Regions from separate parts of the Verrucosispora sp. SN26_14.1 genome, predicted to be linked through region 1. Evidence: riboswitches for the same ligand, from Rfam matches in the RefSeq annotation. Region 1 holds a riboswitch; each other region holds the start of a gene.
What was found. Region 1 has a riboswitch for cobalamin ahead of bluB (5,6-dimethylbenzimidazole synthase). Riboswitches for the same ligand answer to the same signal wherever they lie in the genome.
Positions count from the first base shown of each region.

Region 2: another riboswitch for cobalamin. It lies ahead of EYA84_RS09375 (energy-coupling factor ABC transporter permease); the one in region 1 lies ahead of bluB (5,6-dimethylbenzimidazole synthase).
Region 3: another riboswitch for cobalamin. It lies ahead of EYA84_RS24795 (ribonucleoside-diphosphate reductase subunit alpha); the one in region 1 lies ahead of bluB (5,6-dimethylbenzimidazole synthase).

Region 1 covers NZ_SISL01000112.1:8,080-11,347, forward strand. Annotated here, with positions in the region: gene EYA84_RS13065 (TetR/AcrR family transcriptional regulator) at 1-433, opposite strand, end outside; gene EYA84_RS13070 (MalY/PatB family protein) at 492-1,649, opposite strand; cobalamin riboswitch at 1,718-1,921, shown strand; gene bluB (5,6-dimethylbenzimidazole synthase) at 1,961-2,596, shown strand; gene EYA84_RS13080 (VOC family protein) at 2,610-3,268, opposite strand, start outside.
Region 2 covers NZ_SISL01000066.1:4,381-7,648, forward strand. Annotated here, with positions in the region: gene cbiQ (cobalt ECF transporter T component CbiQ) at 1-470, opposite strand, end outside; gene EYA84_RS09370 (energy-coupling factor ABC transporter substrate-binding protein) at 470-799, opposite strand; gene EYA84_RS09375 (energy-coupling factor ABC transporter permease) at 796-1,488, opposite strand; cobalamin riboswitch at 1,518-1,723, opposite strand; gene EYA84_RS09380 (DUF2267 domain-containing protein) at 1,818-2,222, shown strand; gene EYA84_RS09385 (roadblock/LC7 domain-containing protein) at 2,227-2,646, opposite strand; gene EYA84_RS09390 (YncE family protein) at 2,835-3,268, opposite strand, start outside.
Region 3 covers NZ_SISL01000376.1:9-3,276, forward strand. Annotated here, with positions in the region: partial or broken gene EYA84_RS24790 (AMP-binding protein) at 1-1,430, opposite strand, end outside; cobalamin riboswitch at 1,551-1,759, shown strand; gene EYA84_RS24795 (ribonucleoside-diphosphate reductase subunit alpha) at 1,894-3,268, shown strand, end outside.

The DNA.
Region 1 (3,268 bases):
GTGCCCGGTCCACGTCCGGGGCGACCGCGCCCGCGTCGGCCATCCGGTGCATGAGCGAGTCGGCGAACCCCTGCAGCATCCGATACGCCTCGACCGAGCGCGACGTGGTGCCGACGAGCAGGTGCGCGAGATACCGGGTGGCCGACGGGGAGGACAGCGCGTCGGCCGACGCGAGGAAGCGGTCGGGCGGGCCGGAACCGGCTGTCTCGGCGAGTGCCTCCAGCGCGTTGCCCAACACGCCCAGCACGTGCGCGTCCACGGCGGCGACCAGGCCCTCCCGCGACCCGTAGTGCTTGATGATGAGCGACTGCGAGACTCCCGCGCGCTCCGCCACCTGCTTGAGCGACGCGGCCGCCGGCCACTGTTCGCCGAAGAGTTCCAGGGCCGTGTCCCGAATGATCGCCTTGGCGGTGCGATCCTCGGGTGCATACATGTTCACCACAGTAGCAATCCCGGCGTTCGCTGCGAACGGGCCGGCAGTGCCACCGGCGTCAGGTCAGTGCCCCGGCCATCCGCCGCACTCCTTCGGCGACCAGTTCGGGGGTGGTGCCGAGGTTGAATCGCGCGTGTCCCGCTCCCCCGGTGCCGAAGACGGGGCCGGGACTGAGCGCCACCCGGCCGCGTTCGAGGAAAGTCGCGGCGGGGTCGTCACCGAGACCGAGGGCGCGGCAGTCGAGCCAGGCCAGATAGGTGCCCTCGCCAGGGCGGTATCGGACCGCGGGAAGGTGTTCGGCGAGTAGCCGGGCGAGGAGACGACGGTTCTCGTCGAGATCGGCCAGGAGGGCGTCGAGCCAATCGCCGCCGTCCCGCAGGGCGGCGACGTGGGCCAGCACTCCGACATGGCTGGGGCTCTCGTTGACCCAGGCGGGGATGCGGGCGAGATCGTCGACCGCGGCGGGTCCGGCGACGGCGACGGCGGCCTTGAGACCGGCGAGGTTCCACGCCTTGGACGCGGAGATCACCGAGAAGCCGTTCTCGGCGCCCGGCACGCTCAGGTACGGCGTGAACCTCGCCCCGGCCAGCACCAGCGGCGCGTGGATCTCGTCGACCACCACACGCACACCATGTCGGTCCGCCAGTGCGGCGACCTCGGCGAGTTCGTCGGCGGTGTGCACGCTGCCGGTCGGGTTGTGCGGGCTGCACAGCAGGTACGCGGGCCGGGAGCCACGACGTGCCGCGCGCCGGAACGCGTCGTCCAGGACCGTCATGTCGATCCGGCCGTCCGCGCCGAGCGGGGCCTCTTCGATGGGGCGACCGGTACGCCCCACCACCTGGTAGAACGGCGCGTAGACCGGGCAGTTGACCACGACAGCGTCCGTCCGGCCGCAGATCACGTCGAGGACCTCGACGATGCCGCTCATCACGTCCGGGACCATCGTGGTGCGGTCCACGGCGATGCCGTCGAAGTCCCAGCGGTCGCGGGCGAAGTTGGCGAGCGCCTCGGCGTAGGCGGTGCCGGCGGGGTAGCCCGTGTCACCACGTCGGACGGCCTCGATGATCGCGTCGACGACCGGCCCGGCCAGCGGCGCGTCCAGCTCCGCCACGAACATCGGCAGCACGTCGCCCGGGTGGGCGCGCCACTTCTCGCTCGTCCGCTTCCGGAGCTGATCGAGGGTGAGCTGCCGCAGGGGCGTGGTCTCGGAGGTCACGACACCGAGACTAGTGACTCGATCTTCCGGCAGCGCCGACGGACGACGGTGTCCGGTAGGGTGCTCGGCGGCACGAACTGTTGCGAGGTGCCCCGCCGGTGGTGGGGAGAATCGGGAAGCCGGTGAGAGTCCGGCACGGGCCCGCCGCGGTGACCGGGGAGCTGCCGCCCACGCGCGTCACGCGCAGCCACTGGCCCGGCTCGGGCCGGGAAGGCGGGCGGTGAGGTGACGATCCGGAAGTCCGAAGACCGGCCTCGCGCCTGGTTGCCCTGCCGTGAGGGCAGGGCCTGGAGCGCAGCGGGAGCCTGCCCATGTTCGACGATGTGTACGAGGTCATCCACGCCCGCCGGGACGTACGGGGCGAGTTCACCGGCGCGCCGATCCCGGCCGAGGTCCTCGATCGGGTGCTGGCCGCCGCGCATGCCGCGCCCAGCGTCGGCCTGTCGCAGCCGTGGGACTTCATCCTGGTCCGCGATCCTGGGTTGCGGGCGGAGTTCCACCGCCACGTGCAGCAGGAACGGGACGTCTTCGCCGCCGGTCTGCACGGGGAGGAGGCGCGCCGGTTCAGCCGGATCAAGATCGACGGGGTGTTGGAGTCGACGCTCTCCGTCGTGGTGACGTACGACCCGGACCGGGGGTCCCCGACGGTGCTGGGTCGGCACGCCATCGCCGACGCCGGCCTGTACTCGGTGTGCCTGGCGATCCAGAATCTGTGGCTGGCGGCCACGGCCGAGCGGCTCGGCGTGGGGTGGGTCTCGTTCTACCGGGAGCCGTTCGTGCGGGACCTGCTGCGGATCCCGGCGGGTGTCCGCCCGGTGGCCTGGCTGTGCCTGGGTCCGGTCACCCACCTGGAGCAGGTGCCGGACCTGGAGCGACACGGCTGGCGGCAGCGCCGTCCCTGGCAGGCAGCGGTGCACCGGGACCGGTGGGAGCCGTCGGACCACTGACCCCGGGTACGCGTCAGCCGGGGGCGAGGAGGCAGAACTCGTTGCCTTCCGGGTCGGCCATGACCGTCCACGGGAGATCGTCGCGGCCCACGTCCACGGTGGTGGCGCCCAGGGCCCGCAGCCTGTCCACCTCGACCTGCGGGTCGTCACCGGGATACGGGCGGACGTCGAGGTGGACCCGGTTCCAGCCGGTCTTCGCGTCGGGCGTGCGGAGGAAGTGCAGGTACGGGCCCACGTCGGCGGCGGAGCGCAGGACCGCTGCGCGGTCGGTGATGTCGTGCAGACGCCAGTCCGTGGCGGTGCTCCAGAAGTCGGCCATGGCGCGCGGGTCCGCGCAGTCGACCACGACGGCGGCGACCGGTCCGACGTCCTGGAGCGTCGGCCGGGGTTCCAGGACGCAGAACTCGTTGCCCTCCGGGTCGGCCATCACCGTCCACGGGACGTCGCCCTGACCCACGTCGGCGGGGGTGGCGCCGAGTTCCTTCAGACGCGCGACCGTCGCGGCGTGATGGTCCGCCGAGGTGGTGGCGAGGTCGAGGTGTACCCGGTTCTTCGCCGTCTTGGGTTCTGCGGAGACGACGAGGTCGACGAAGACGGCGACCGGGTCGGGATAGTCGACACCCTCGGGTTCGAGGTTGGTGACGCCTGGCTCCTCGCTGGAGATCCCCCAAC
Region 2 (3,268 bases), on a different contig from region 1:
CTCTCCAGCAGCAGGAACAGCATCCGATAGATCAGCGCGGCCACCTCGGTGACCGCGCTGGGCACCCCGAGACGCTGGAGCCGGGGCAGCACGTCGGCCAGCGGCGTGGTGGCGGCGAACAGCAGCAGGCAGAGCAGCGCGGCGCAGGCCCGACCGGCGGTCGTGGCGGCCGTCACCAGCCCCTCCGGCGCCCACCGGAACTGTGTCGGACCGGAGACCGCCACCAGCATCGGCACCGAGCCGGTCAGGATGAACAGCAACGGCGTCCGGGCCACCCGCACCAGCAGACGCGGCGGAAGCGCCGCCGGCCCGAGCAACGCCACCGCTGCGGTCAGGCCCACCACCAGGGCGCCCGGCCACGGCGGCAGGAGCAGGGCGCAGCCCAACAGCCCCAGGGCCAACAGAGCCTTCTCCGCCGGGTGGCGACGTCGCCAGGGGCTGGCGTACGCCGCCACGTCCAACGCGAGCACTAGTCGGTGGTCTTCTCCCCGGTCGCGGACTGCTCGCCACGCAGCCGCTGCCGGGTCCGGGCCACCCCGAAGTAATAGCCGAGGAACCCGGCACCGAGGGCGGCCTGAAGCGCGAACAACGCCGACTCGATCTCACCCGACGGCGGTTCGTAGATCGAACTGAACCACGGCTCGTAGTCGGGATGGTCGTTGACGATCGCCTCCTCGGCGAGGGCGTCGGCACCGGCGAACGGCTCCTCGCCGCTGCCGAGCCCCAGCACCAGCGGCGCCACCGCCAACGCCACCACGGCGAGCAGCAACAACAGGTTGGTCCGGCCGAACGACTTCACGCCACCGCTCCCTGGGTCGTCGGGGCCGGACGGCGCAGGATGCCGAGCCGGCGGAGTTCCTGCGGGCTCACCCGGACCAGCAGCCGGACCACCAGGACCGTGAGCAGCCCCTCGCTGATCGCCAGCGGGATCTGGGTGACCGCGAAGATGGACCCGAACTTGGCCAGCGCGCCGACGAAGCCCGAATCCGGATCCGGGAAGGCCAGCGCGAGCTGCGCGCTGGTCACGCAGTACGTCGCCAGGTCGGCCAGGGCAGCGGCGAAGAACACCGAGATGCCGAGGCCGCCACCGAACCGGCGGATCAGCGCGTACACGCCGAAGGCCACCCAGGGGCCGACGATGGCCATCGAGAAGACGTTCGCGCCGAGCGTGCTCAACCCGCCGTGCGCCAGGAGGAGCGCCTGGAACAGCAACACGATCGTGCCGAGCACACTCATCACCGGTGCCCGGAACAGGATCGCGCCGAGACCCACACCCGTCGGATGGGAACAGGAGCCGGTCACCGAAGGGATCTTCAGCGCCGACAGGACGAAGGTGAACGCCCCGGCCGCGCCGAGCAACAGCTTCGCGTCGGGGTTCGCGCGGACCTGCTGGACCAGGTTGCGCGCACCGTGGATGACGAACGGTGTCGAGACCGCGAACCATGCCGCCGCCTGCACCGGTGGTAGGTAGCCCTCAGCGATGTGCATGAGTCGACCTCCCCTTCCAACACCTCGTGGACGAGATCACATGTCGGGGTCGGTCTCCTGGCTCCCGGATCGTCGCGTACTCCGGCCTTCCCAGGTCCTCCACGGACCCAGTGGCGTACAAGTCGGAGTGAACTCCCCGGTCACAGTGGCGAGGGCCGCGCCGGTATCACACCGGCTTCCCGTTACCGCGACGGCGCGACGTTATCCGTTCCGCACACCGACGCACAAGACTCGTCGATGCCACCGCGACCGTACGCGGGTGAAGAGTGCCGTTTGTCACGACGATTCACGGGTAGACGCCAGATCCGTTGCGAGAAGGGGCCGACCGGTTGGACGAGAACGAGTTCATCGACTCCGTGGCGCACCGCACCGGCGCGTCGACGGAGCAGGCGACCGCCATCGCGCGCGCCACCCTGACCACGCTCGCCGAGCGGATCGACGGCGGCGAGGCACGGGACCTGGCCGACCGACTCCCGGAAGGGCTGCGGGCGTACACGTTCGCGCCCAGCGAGACCGCCGAACGCTTCGGGCTCGACGTGTTCGTCGACCGCGTCGGCGGCCGTGCCGACGTCGATCCCGACCTGGCCGAGGCCGGCATCCGGGCGGTCCTGGACACCATTCGAGGTGACGTCGCCCCCGCCGACCACGACGACGTCATCGCGAACCTGCCGGCCGAACTGTGGCAGGTGGCCAACCCGGCGCCGTCGTACGACGCGCAGCGCGACCGCGGCTAGCGGGTCACCGCCCGGTCAGGTGGGGCGCCGGCTCCACGTACACCGGCAGATGGTGCCCGGCCCTGGCACAGAAGAGGGCGACCTCGTACGCCATGTCCCCCACCTCCGCCGAGCCGTCGATACCGACGGTGAGGATCGCCCCGTTGCCGGTGGTGGCGTGGAACAGGAACGCCCGCGACATCTGCACCACCACCTGGTGCAGCTCACCCTCACCGCACAATCGGGCGGCGGCCAGACCGAGCGCCTGGAGCCCACAGACCACACTGGACAGTTCCTCGGCGATCTCCTCGTCGATGCCCCGCGAGGCCCCCAGCATGATGCCGTCCGGGGAGAGCACCACCGCGAACTTGGCGCCGGGCACCCGATCCACGATGTCGTCGAGCGCGTCGTTGAGGTTCTCGGCGGTGACCAGGGCATGGGTCATAAGGGCGCTGTCCTCTCGTCGAAACTCCTACGTTCGTACCAGAGAAGACGCGGCCTCAGGAGCCCACTGGTGGCCCGATCCTGTTCTCTGATCCCCCTAACGTACGACGACGCTGGTCACCCTAATCGGACGGGTCGGACGTCCCGGTCACACCGGGAATCCCTCTTCTGACCGACGGTGACACCCGCTCAGGACGACGGCACCGGACCCCGCAACCCCACCAGGCCGGGCACGGCGACACGACCCAGTTCGGCACCGCTGGTCGGGTCGAGCCACCGCACCGCCGACGGCCCACCCACATAGAGACGGCCACCGTCGGGGCCGAGGACGAGACCGGTGACGGGGGCGTCGACCGGTCGTTCGGCGACGACCCGCAGACCGACCGCATCCACCGTACGCAGCACACCGGCCCCGCCGAGGAAGAGCCGATCGTGGTCCGCCGTCGCGTACGCCGGGCCGGACACGCCGGGCACGACGGCGGTACGGCGTACCGTCAGTTCCTCGGTGGAGATCTCGGCGACGGTCCCGGAGGTCAGGTCGGCGACGTACAGCCGGGAACCGTCCGGGGCGATCGCCATGGCGTGCCCGTCGGCTGTGCCCTCCCCGAACGGGTGCGGCAGAT
Region 3 (3,268 bases), on a different contig from region 1:
ATAAGCGCCAGGTCCGGGGCGGTGCAGCCGACCACCGCGGTCATCGTGGCCGGCAGCCCGGCGGTCGCGGCGGCCACCGCCTCCAGGTCGGACGCGTGGAACGTCCGGCCGTTGACGAAGATCACGTCCTTCGCGCGGCCGGTCACACAGAGCCGGCCGGCGCGCTGGAAGCCCAGGTCACCGGTGCGCAGCCAGCCGTCCACGAAGGTCTCCCGGCTGGCCTGCGGATCCCGGTGGTAGCCGCGCGCCACGTTCGGGCCGCGTACCTCGACCAGGCCCACCCGCTCCTCGGGCAGCGGACGGTGTAGTTCGTCGACGACGCGTACCTCGCAGCCGGGCACGGGGTGTCCCAGGTCCATCAGCTCCACCGCGTGCGTACCCGGCGCGGTGCTCACCGCCCGGCCCTGGCTCAGCGCGGCACGGTCCAGCACCAGCGGCGCGGCGACCTCCCCGGGCGGCGGGAAGGTCACCGCGAGGGTCGCCTCCGCCAGGCCGTACACCGGTCGCAGGGCGGCCGGGGCGAGCCCGGTCGGGCGGACGTGCGTCAGGAAGGCCCGCCACACCGTGGGGGAGATGGGCTCCGCGCCCACCACCACGCACCGGACGCGGCTCAGGTCGAGCGTGGCGAGAAGATCCGTCGGGACCCGGCGGACCGCCAGCGCCAGCGCGAAGTTCGCCGCCGAGAGCAGGGTCGCGCGATGCCGGTGGGCGGCGGTGAACCACAGTGCCGGGCGCTTGGCGAACGCCATCGGAGGTACGCGGACCTGCGTGCACCCGATGGCCAGCGGGGTCAGGTGGGTGCCGATCAACCCCATGTCGTGGAAGTACGGCATCCAGGTGACCAGCACGTCGTCCGGTCCGGCGCCGCTGGCCAGCCGGGACTGCTCCACATTGGCCAGCACGTTGGCGTGGGTCAGCTCCACCCCGCGCGGCGTGCCGGTGCTGCCGGAGGAGAACTGGAGGAACGCCACGTCGTCGGGGTCGGCGGCGAACGACTCCTCCAGCGGGGGGCTGGTACGCAGGTCGGCCAGCCGCAGCACCAGGCCCGCCAGCCCGTCGGCGACCGCCCCGGTGGCGTCGTCCACCACGGTCACCGCGTCGGCGAGCAGCTCGCGCACCGCCCGTACCCGGGCCGGTTCGGGCGGCAGCGGCACCGGGACCAGCCCGGCGGCGAGCGCCCCCCAGAACAGCGGCTGGAAGTCGTCGCCGGCGTCGGCGACCAGGATCACCGGGGTGCCGGGGATCACGCCGGCCGCCCGGTAGCCGCCCGCCACCCGCAGCGACTCGTCCCGCAACTGCCGCACGGTGACGGTGCGCTCGGTGCCGTCCTCGCGAACGTGCACGACCACCTGGTCGGGTGCGCGATCTGCGGCCTGGACGAGGACGTCGAGCAGTGTCCGTCGGTCGCCGGGTCCGGCCGCAGTCTGCACGCGACGATGCTAGTGGGCATGATCGAGTACCCGGCCGACGGTCGCCGGGATGCCCGTCATCTGACACGCGACACGCCCGGCACAGCATCTGGTGTTGCCATCTCCGCACCGCACCCATATATGGTGTGCCCCGTAGCTGGTTCGACCGCCGCTCCACGGCGGTCGAGGCAAGAGGGAACCCGGTGTGAATCCGGGACTGCCCCGCAGCGGTGAGTGGGAACGACCGCCGTCATCACGCACTGGACCCGCCAGGTCTGGGAAGCGACGGCCAGTAGGCGCGAGCATCAGGCCCACGAGTCCGAAGACCTGCCAGCGCGCCGCACGCGACGTGTGCGGCGGTCGAAGGCCGCGTGGGACGGCCGACGCCAGGAGCTGGTCGTCACGGCAGCAGTGCCGTCGGCAGACCGGCGGCGTCCTCCCGCGCGGACCCGACGATCTCGGGGACAGGCGTGAGGAGGGGAACATGACGGTGACCCAGGAGCAGGCGGGGCCGGAGCAACGCCGGCACGTCATGCAGGTCCGCAAGCGGAACGGCGACACCGAGCCGGTGGACGTCAACAAGATCGTCAAGGCGGTCGAGCGGTGGGTCGCCGACCTGGACGAGATCGACCCGCTGCGGGTGGCGACGAAGACCATCAGCGGGCTGTACGACGGCGCGACCACGGCCGAGATGGACAAGCTCTCCATCCAGACCGCGGCCGAACTGATCGGTGAGGAGCCGCAGTACTCGAAGCTGGCGGCCCGACTGCTGGCCGCGTACGTGGACAAGGAGGTCCGCGGACAGCAGGTGGCCAGCTTCAGCCAGTCCATCCGGTACGCACACGGCCTGGGCCTGATCGGCGACGACACCGCCGCGTTCGTGGCCCGCAACGCCCGCAAGCTGGACGACGCCGTCGACCCGGCGGGGGACCTGCGCTTCGAGTACTTCGGCCTGCGCACCGTCGCCGACCGGTACCTGCTGCGGCACCCGCAGACCCGGCTCGTGGTGGAGACGCCGCAGTACTGGCTGCTGCGGGTCGCCTGCGGCCTGTCCCAGACGCCCGGCGAGGCGATCGGCTTCTACCGGCTGATGTCCAGCCTGGCCTACCTGCCCAGCTCGCCGACGCTGTTCAACTCCGGCACCCGGCACACGCAGATGTCCTCGTGCTTCCTGGTCGACTCGCCGCGCGACGAGCTCGACTCCATCTACGAGCGCTACCACCAGGTCGCGAAGCTGTCCAAGTTCTCCGGTGGCATCGGCATCTCCTGGTCCCGGGTGCGCGGTCGGGGCGCCCTGATCCGGGGCACCAACGGCAGGTCGAACGGCATCGTGCCGTTCCTCAAGACACTGGACGCCGGGGTGGCCGCGGTCAACCAGGGCGGCCGTCGCAAGGGCGCGGCCTGCGTCTACCTCGAACCGTGGCACCCGGACGTGGAGGAGTTCCTCGAACTGCGGGACAACACCGGCGAGGAGTCCCGGCGTACGCACAACCTGAACCTCGCCAACTGGATTCCGGACGAGTTCATGCGCCGGGTCGAGGCGGACGGCGACTGGTCGCTGGTCGACCCGTCGGACGCCCCCGAGCTGCCCGACCTGTTCGGTGAGGCGTTCGACGAGGCGTACCGCGCGGCGGAGAAGAAGGCGGTCAAGACCGTCAAGGCCCGAGACCTGTACGGCCGGATGATGCGGACGCTCGCGCAGACCGGCAACGGGTGGATGACCTTCAAGGACGCCTCGAACCGGCTCTCCAACCAGACCGGTGCCCCGGGCAACACCATCCACCTGTCGAACCTCTGCACCGAGATCCTGGAGGTCAACGACGACGCCGAGACGGCGGTCTGCAACCTCGGGTCGGTCA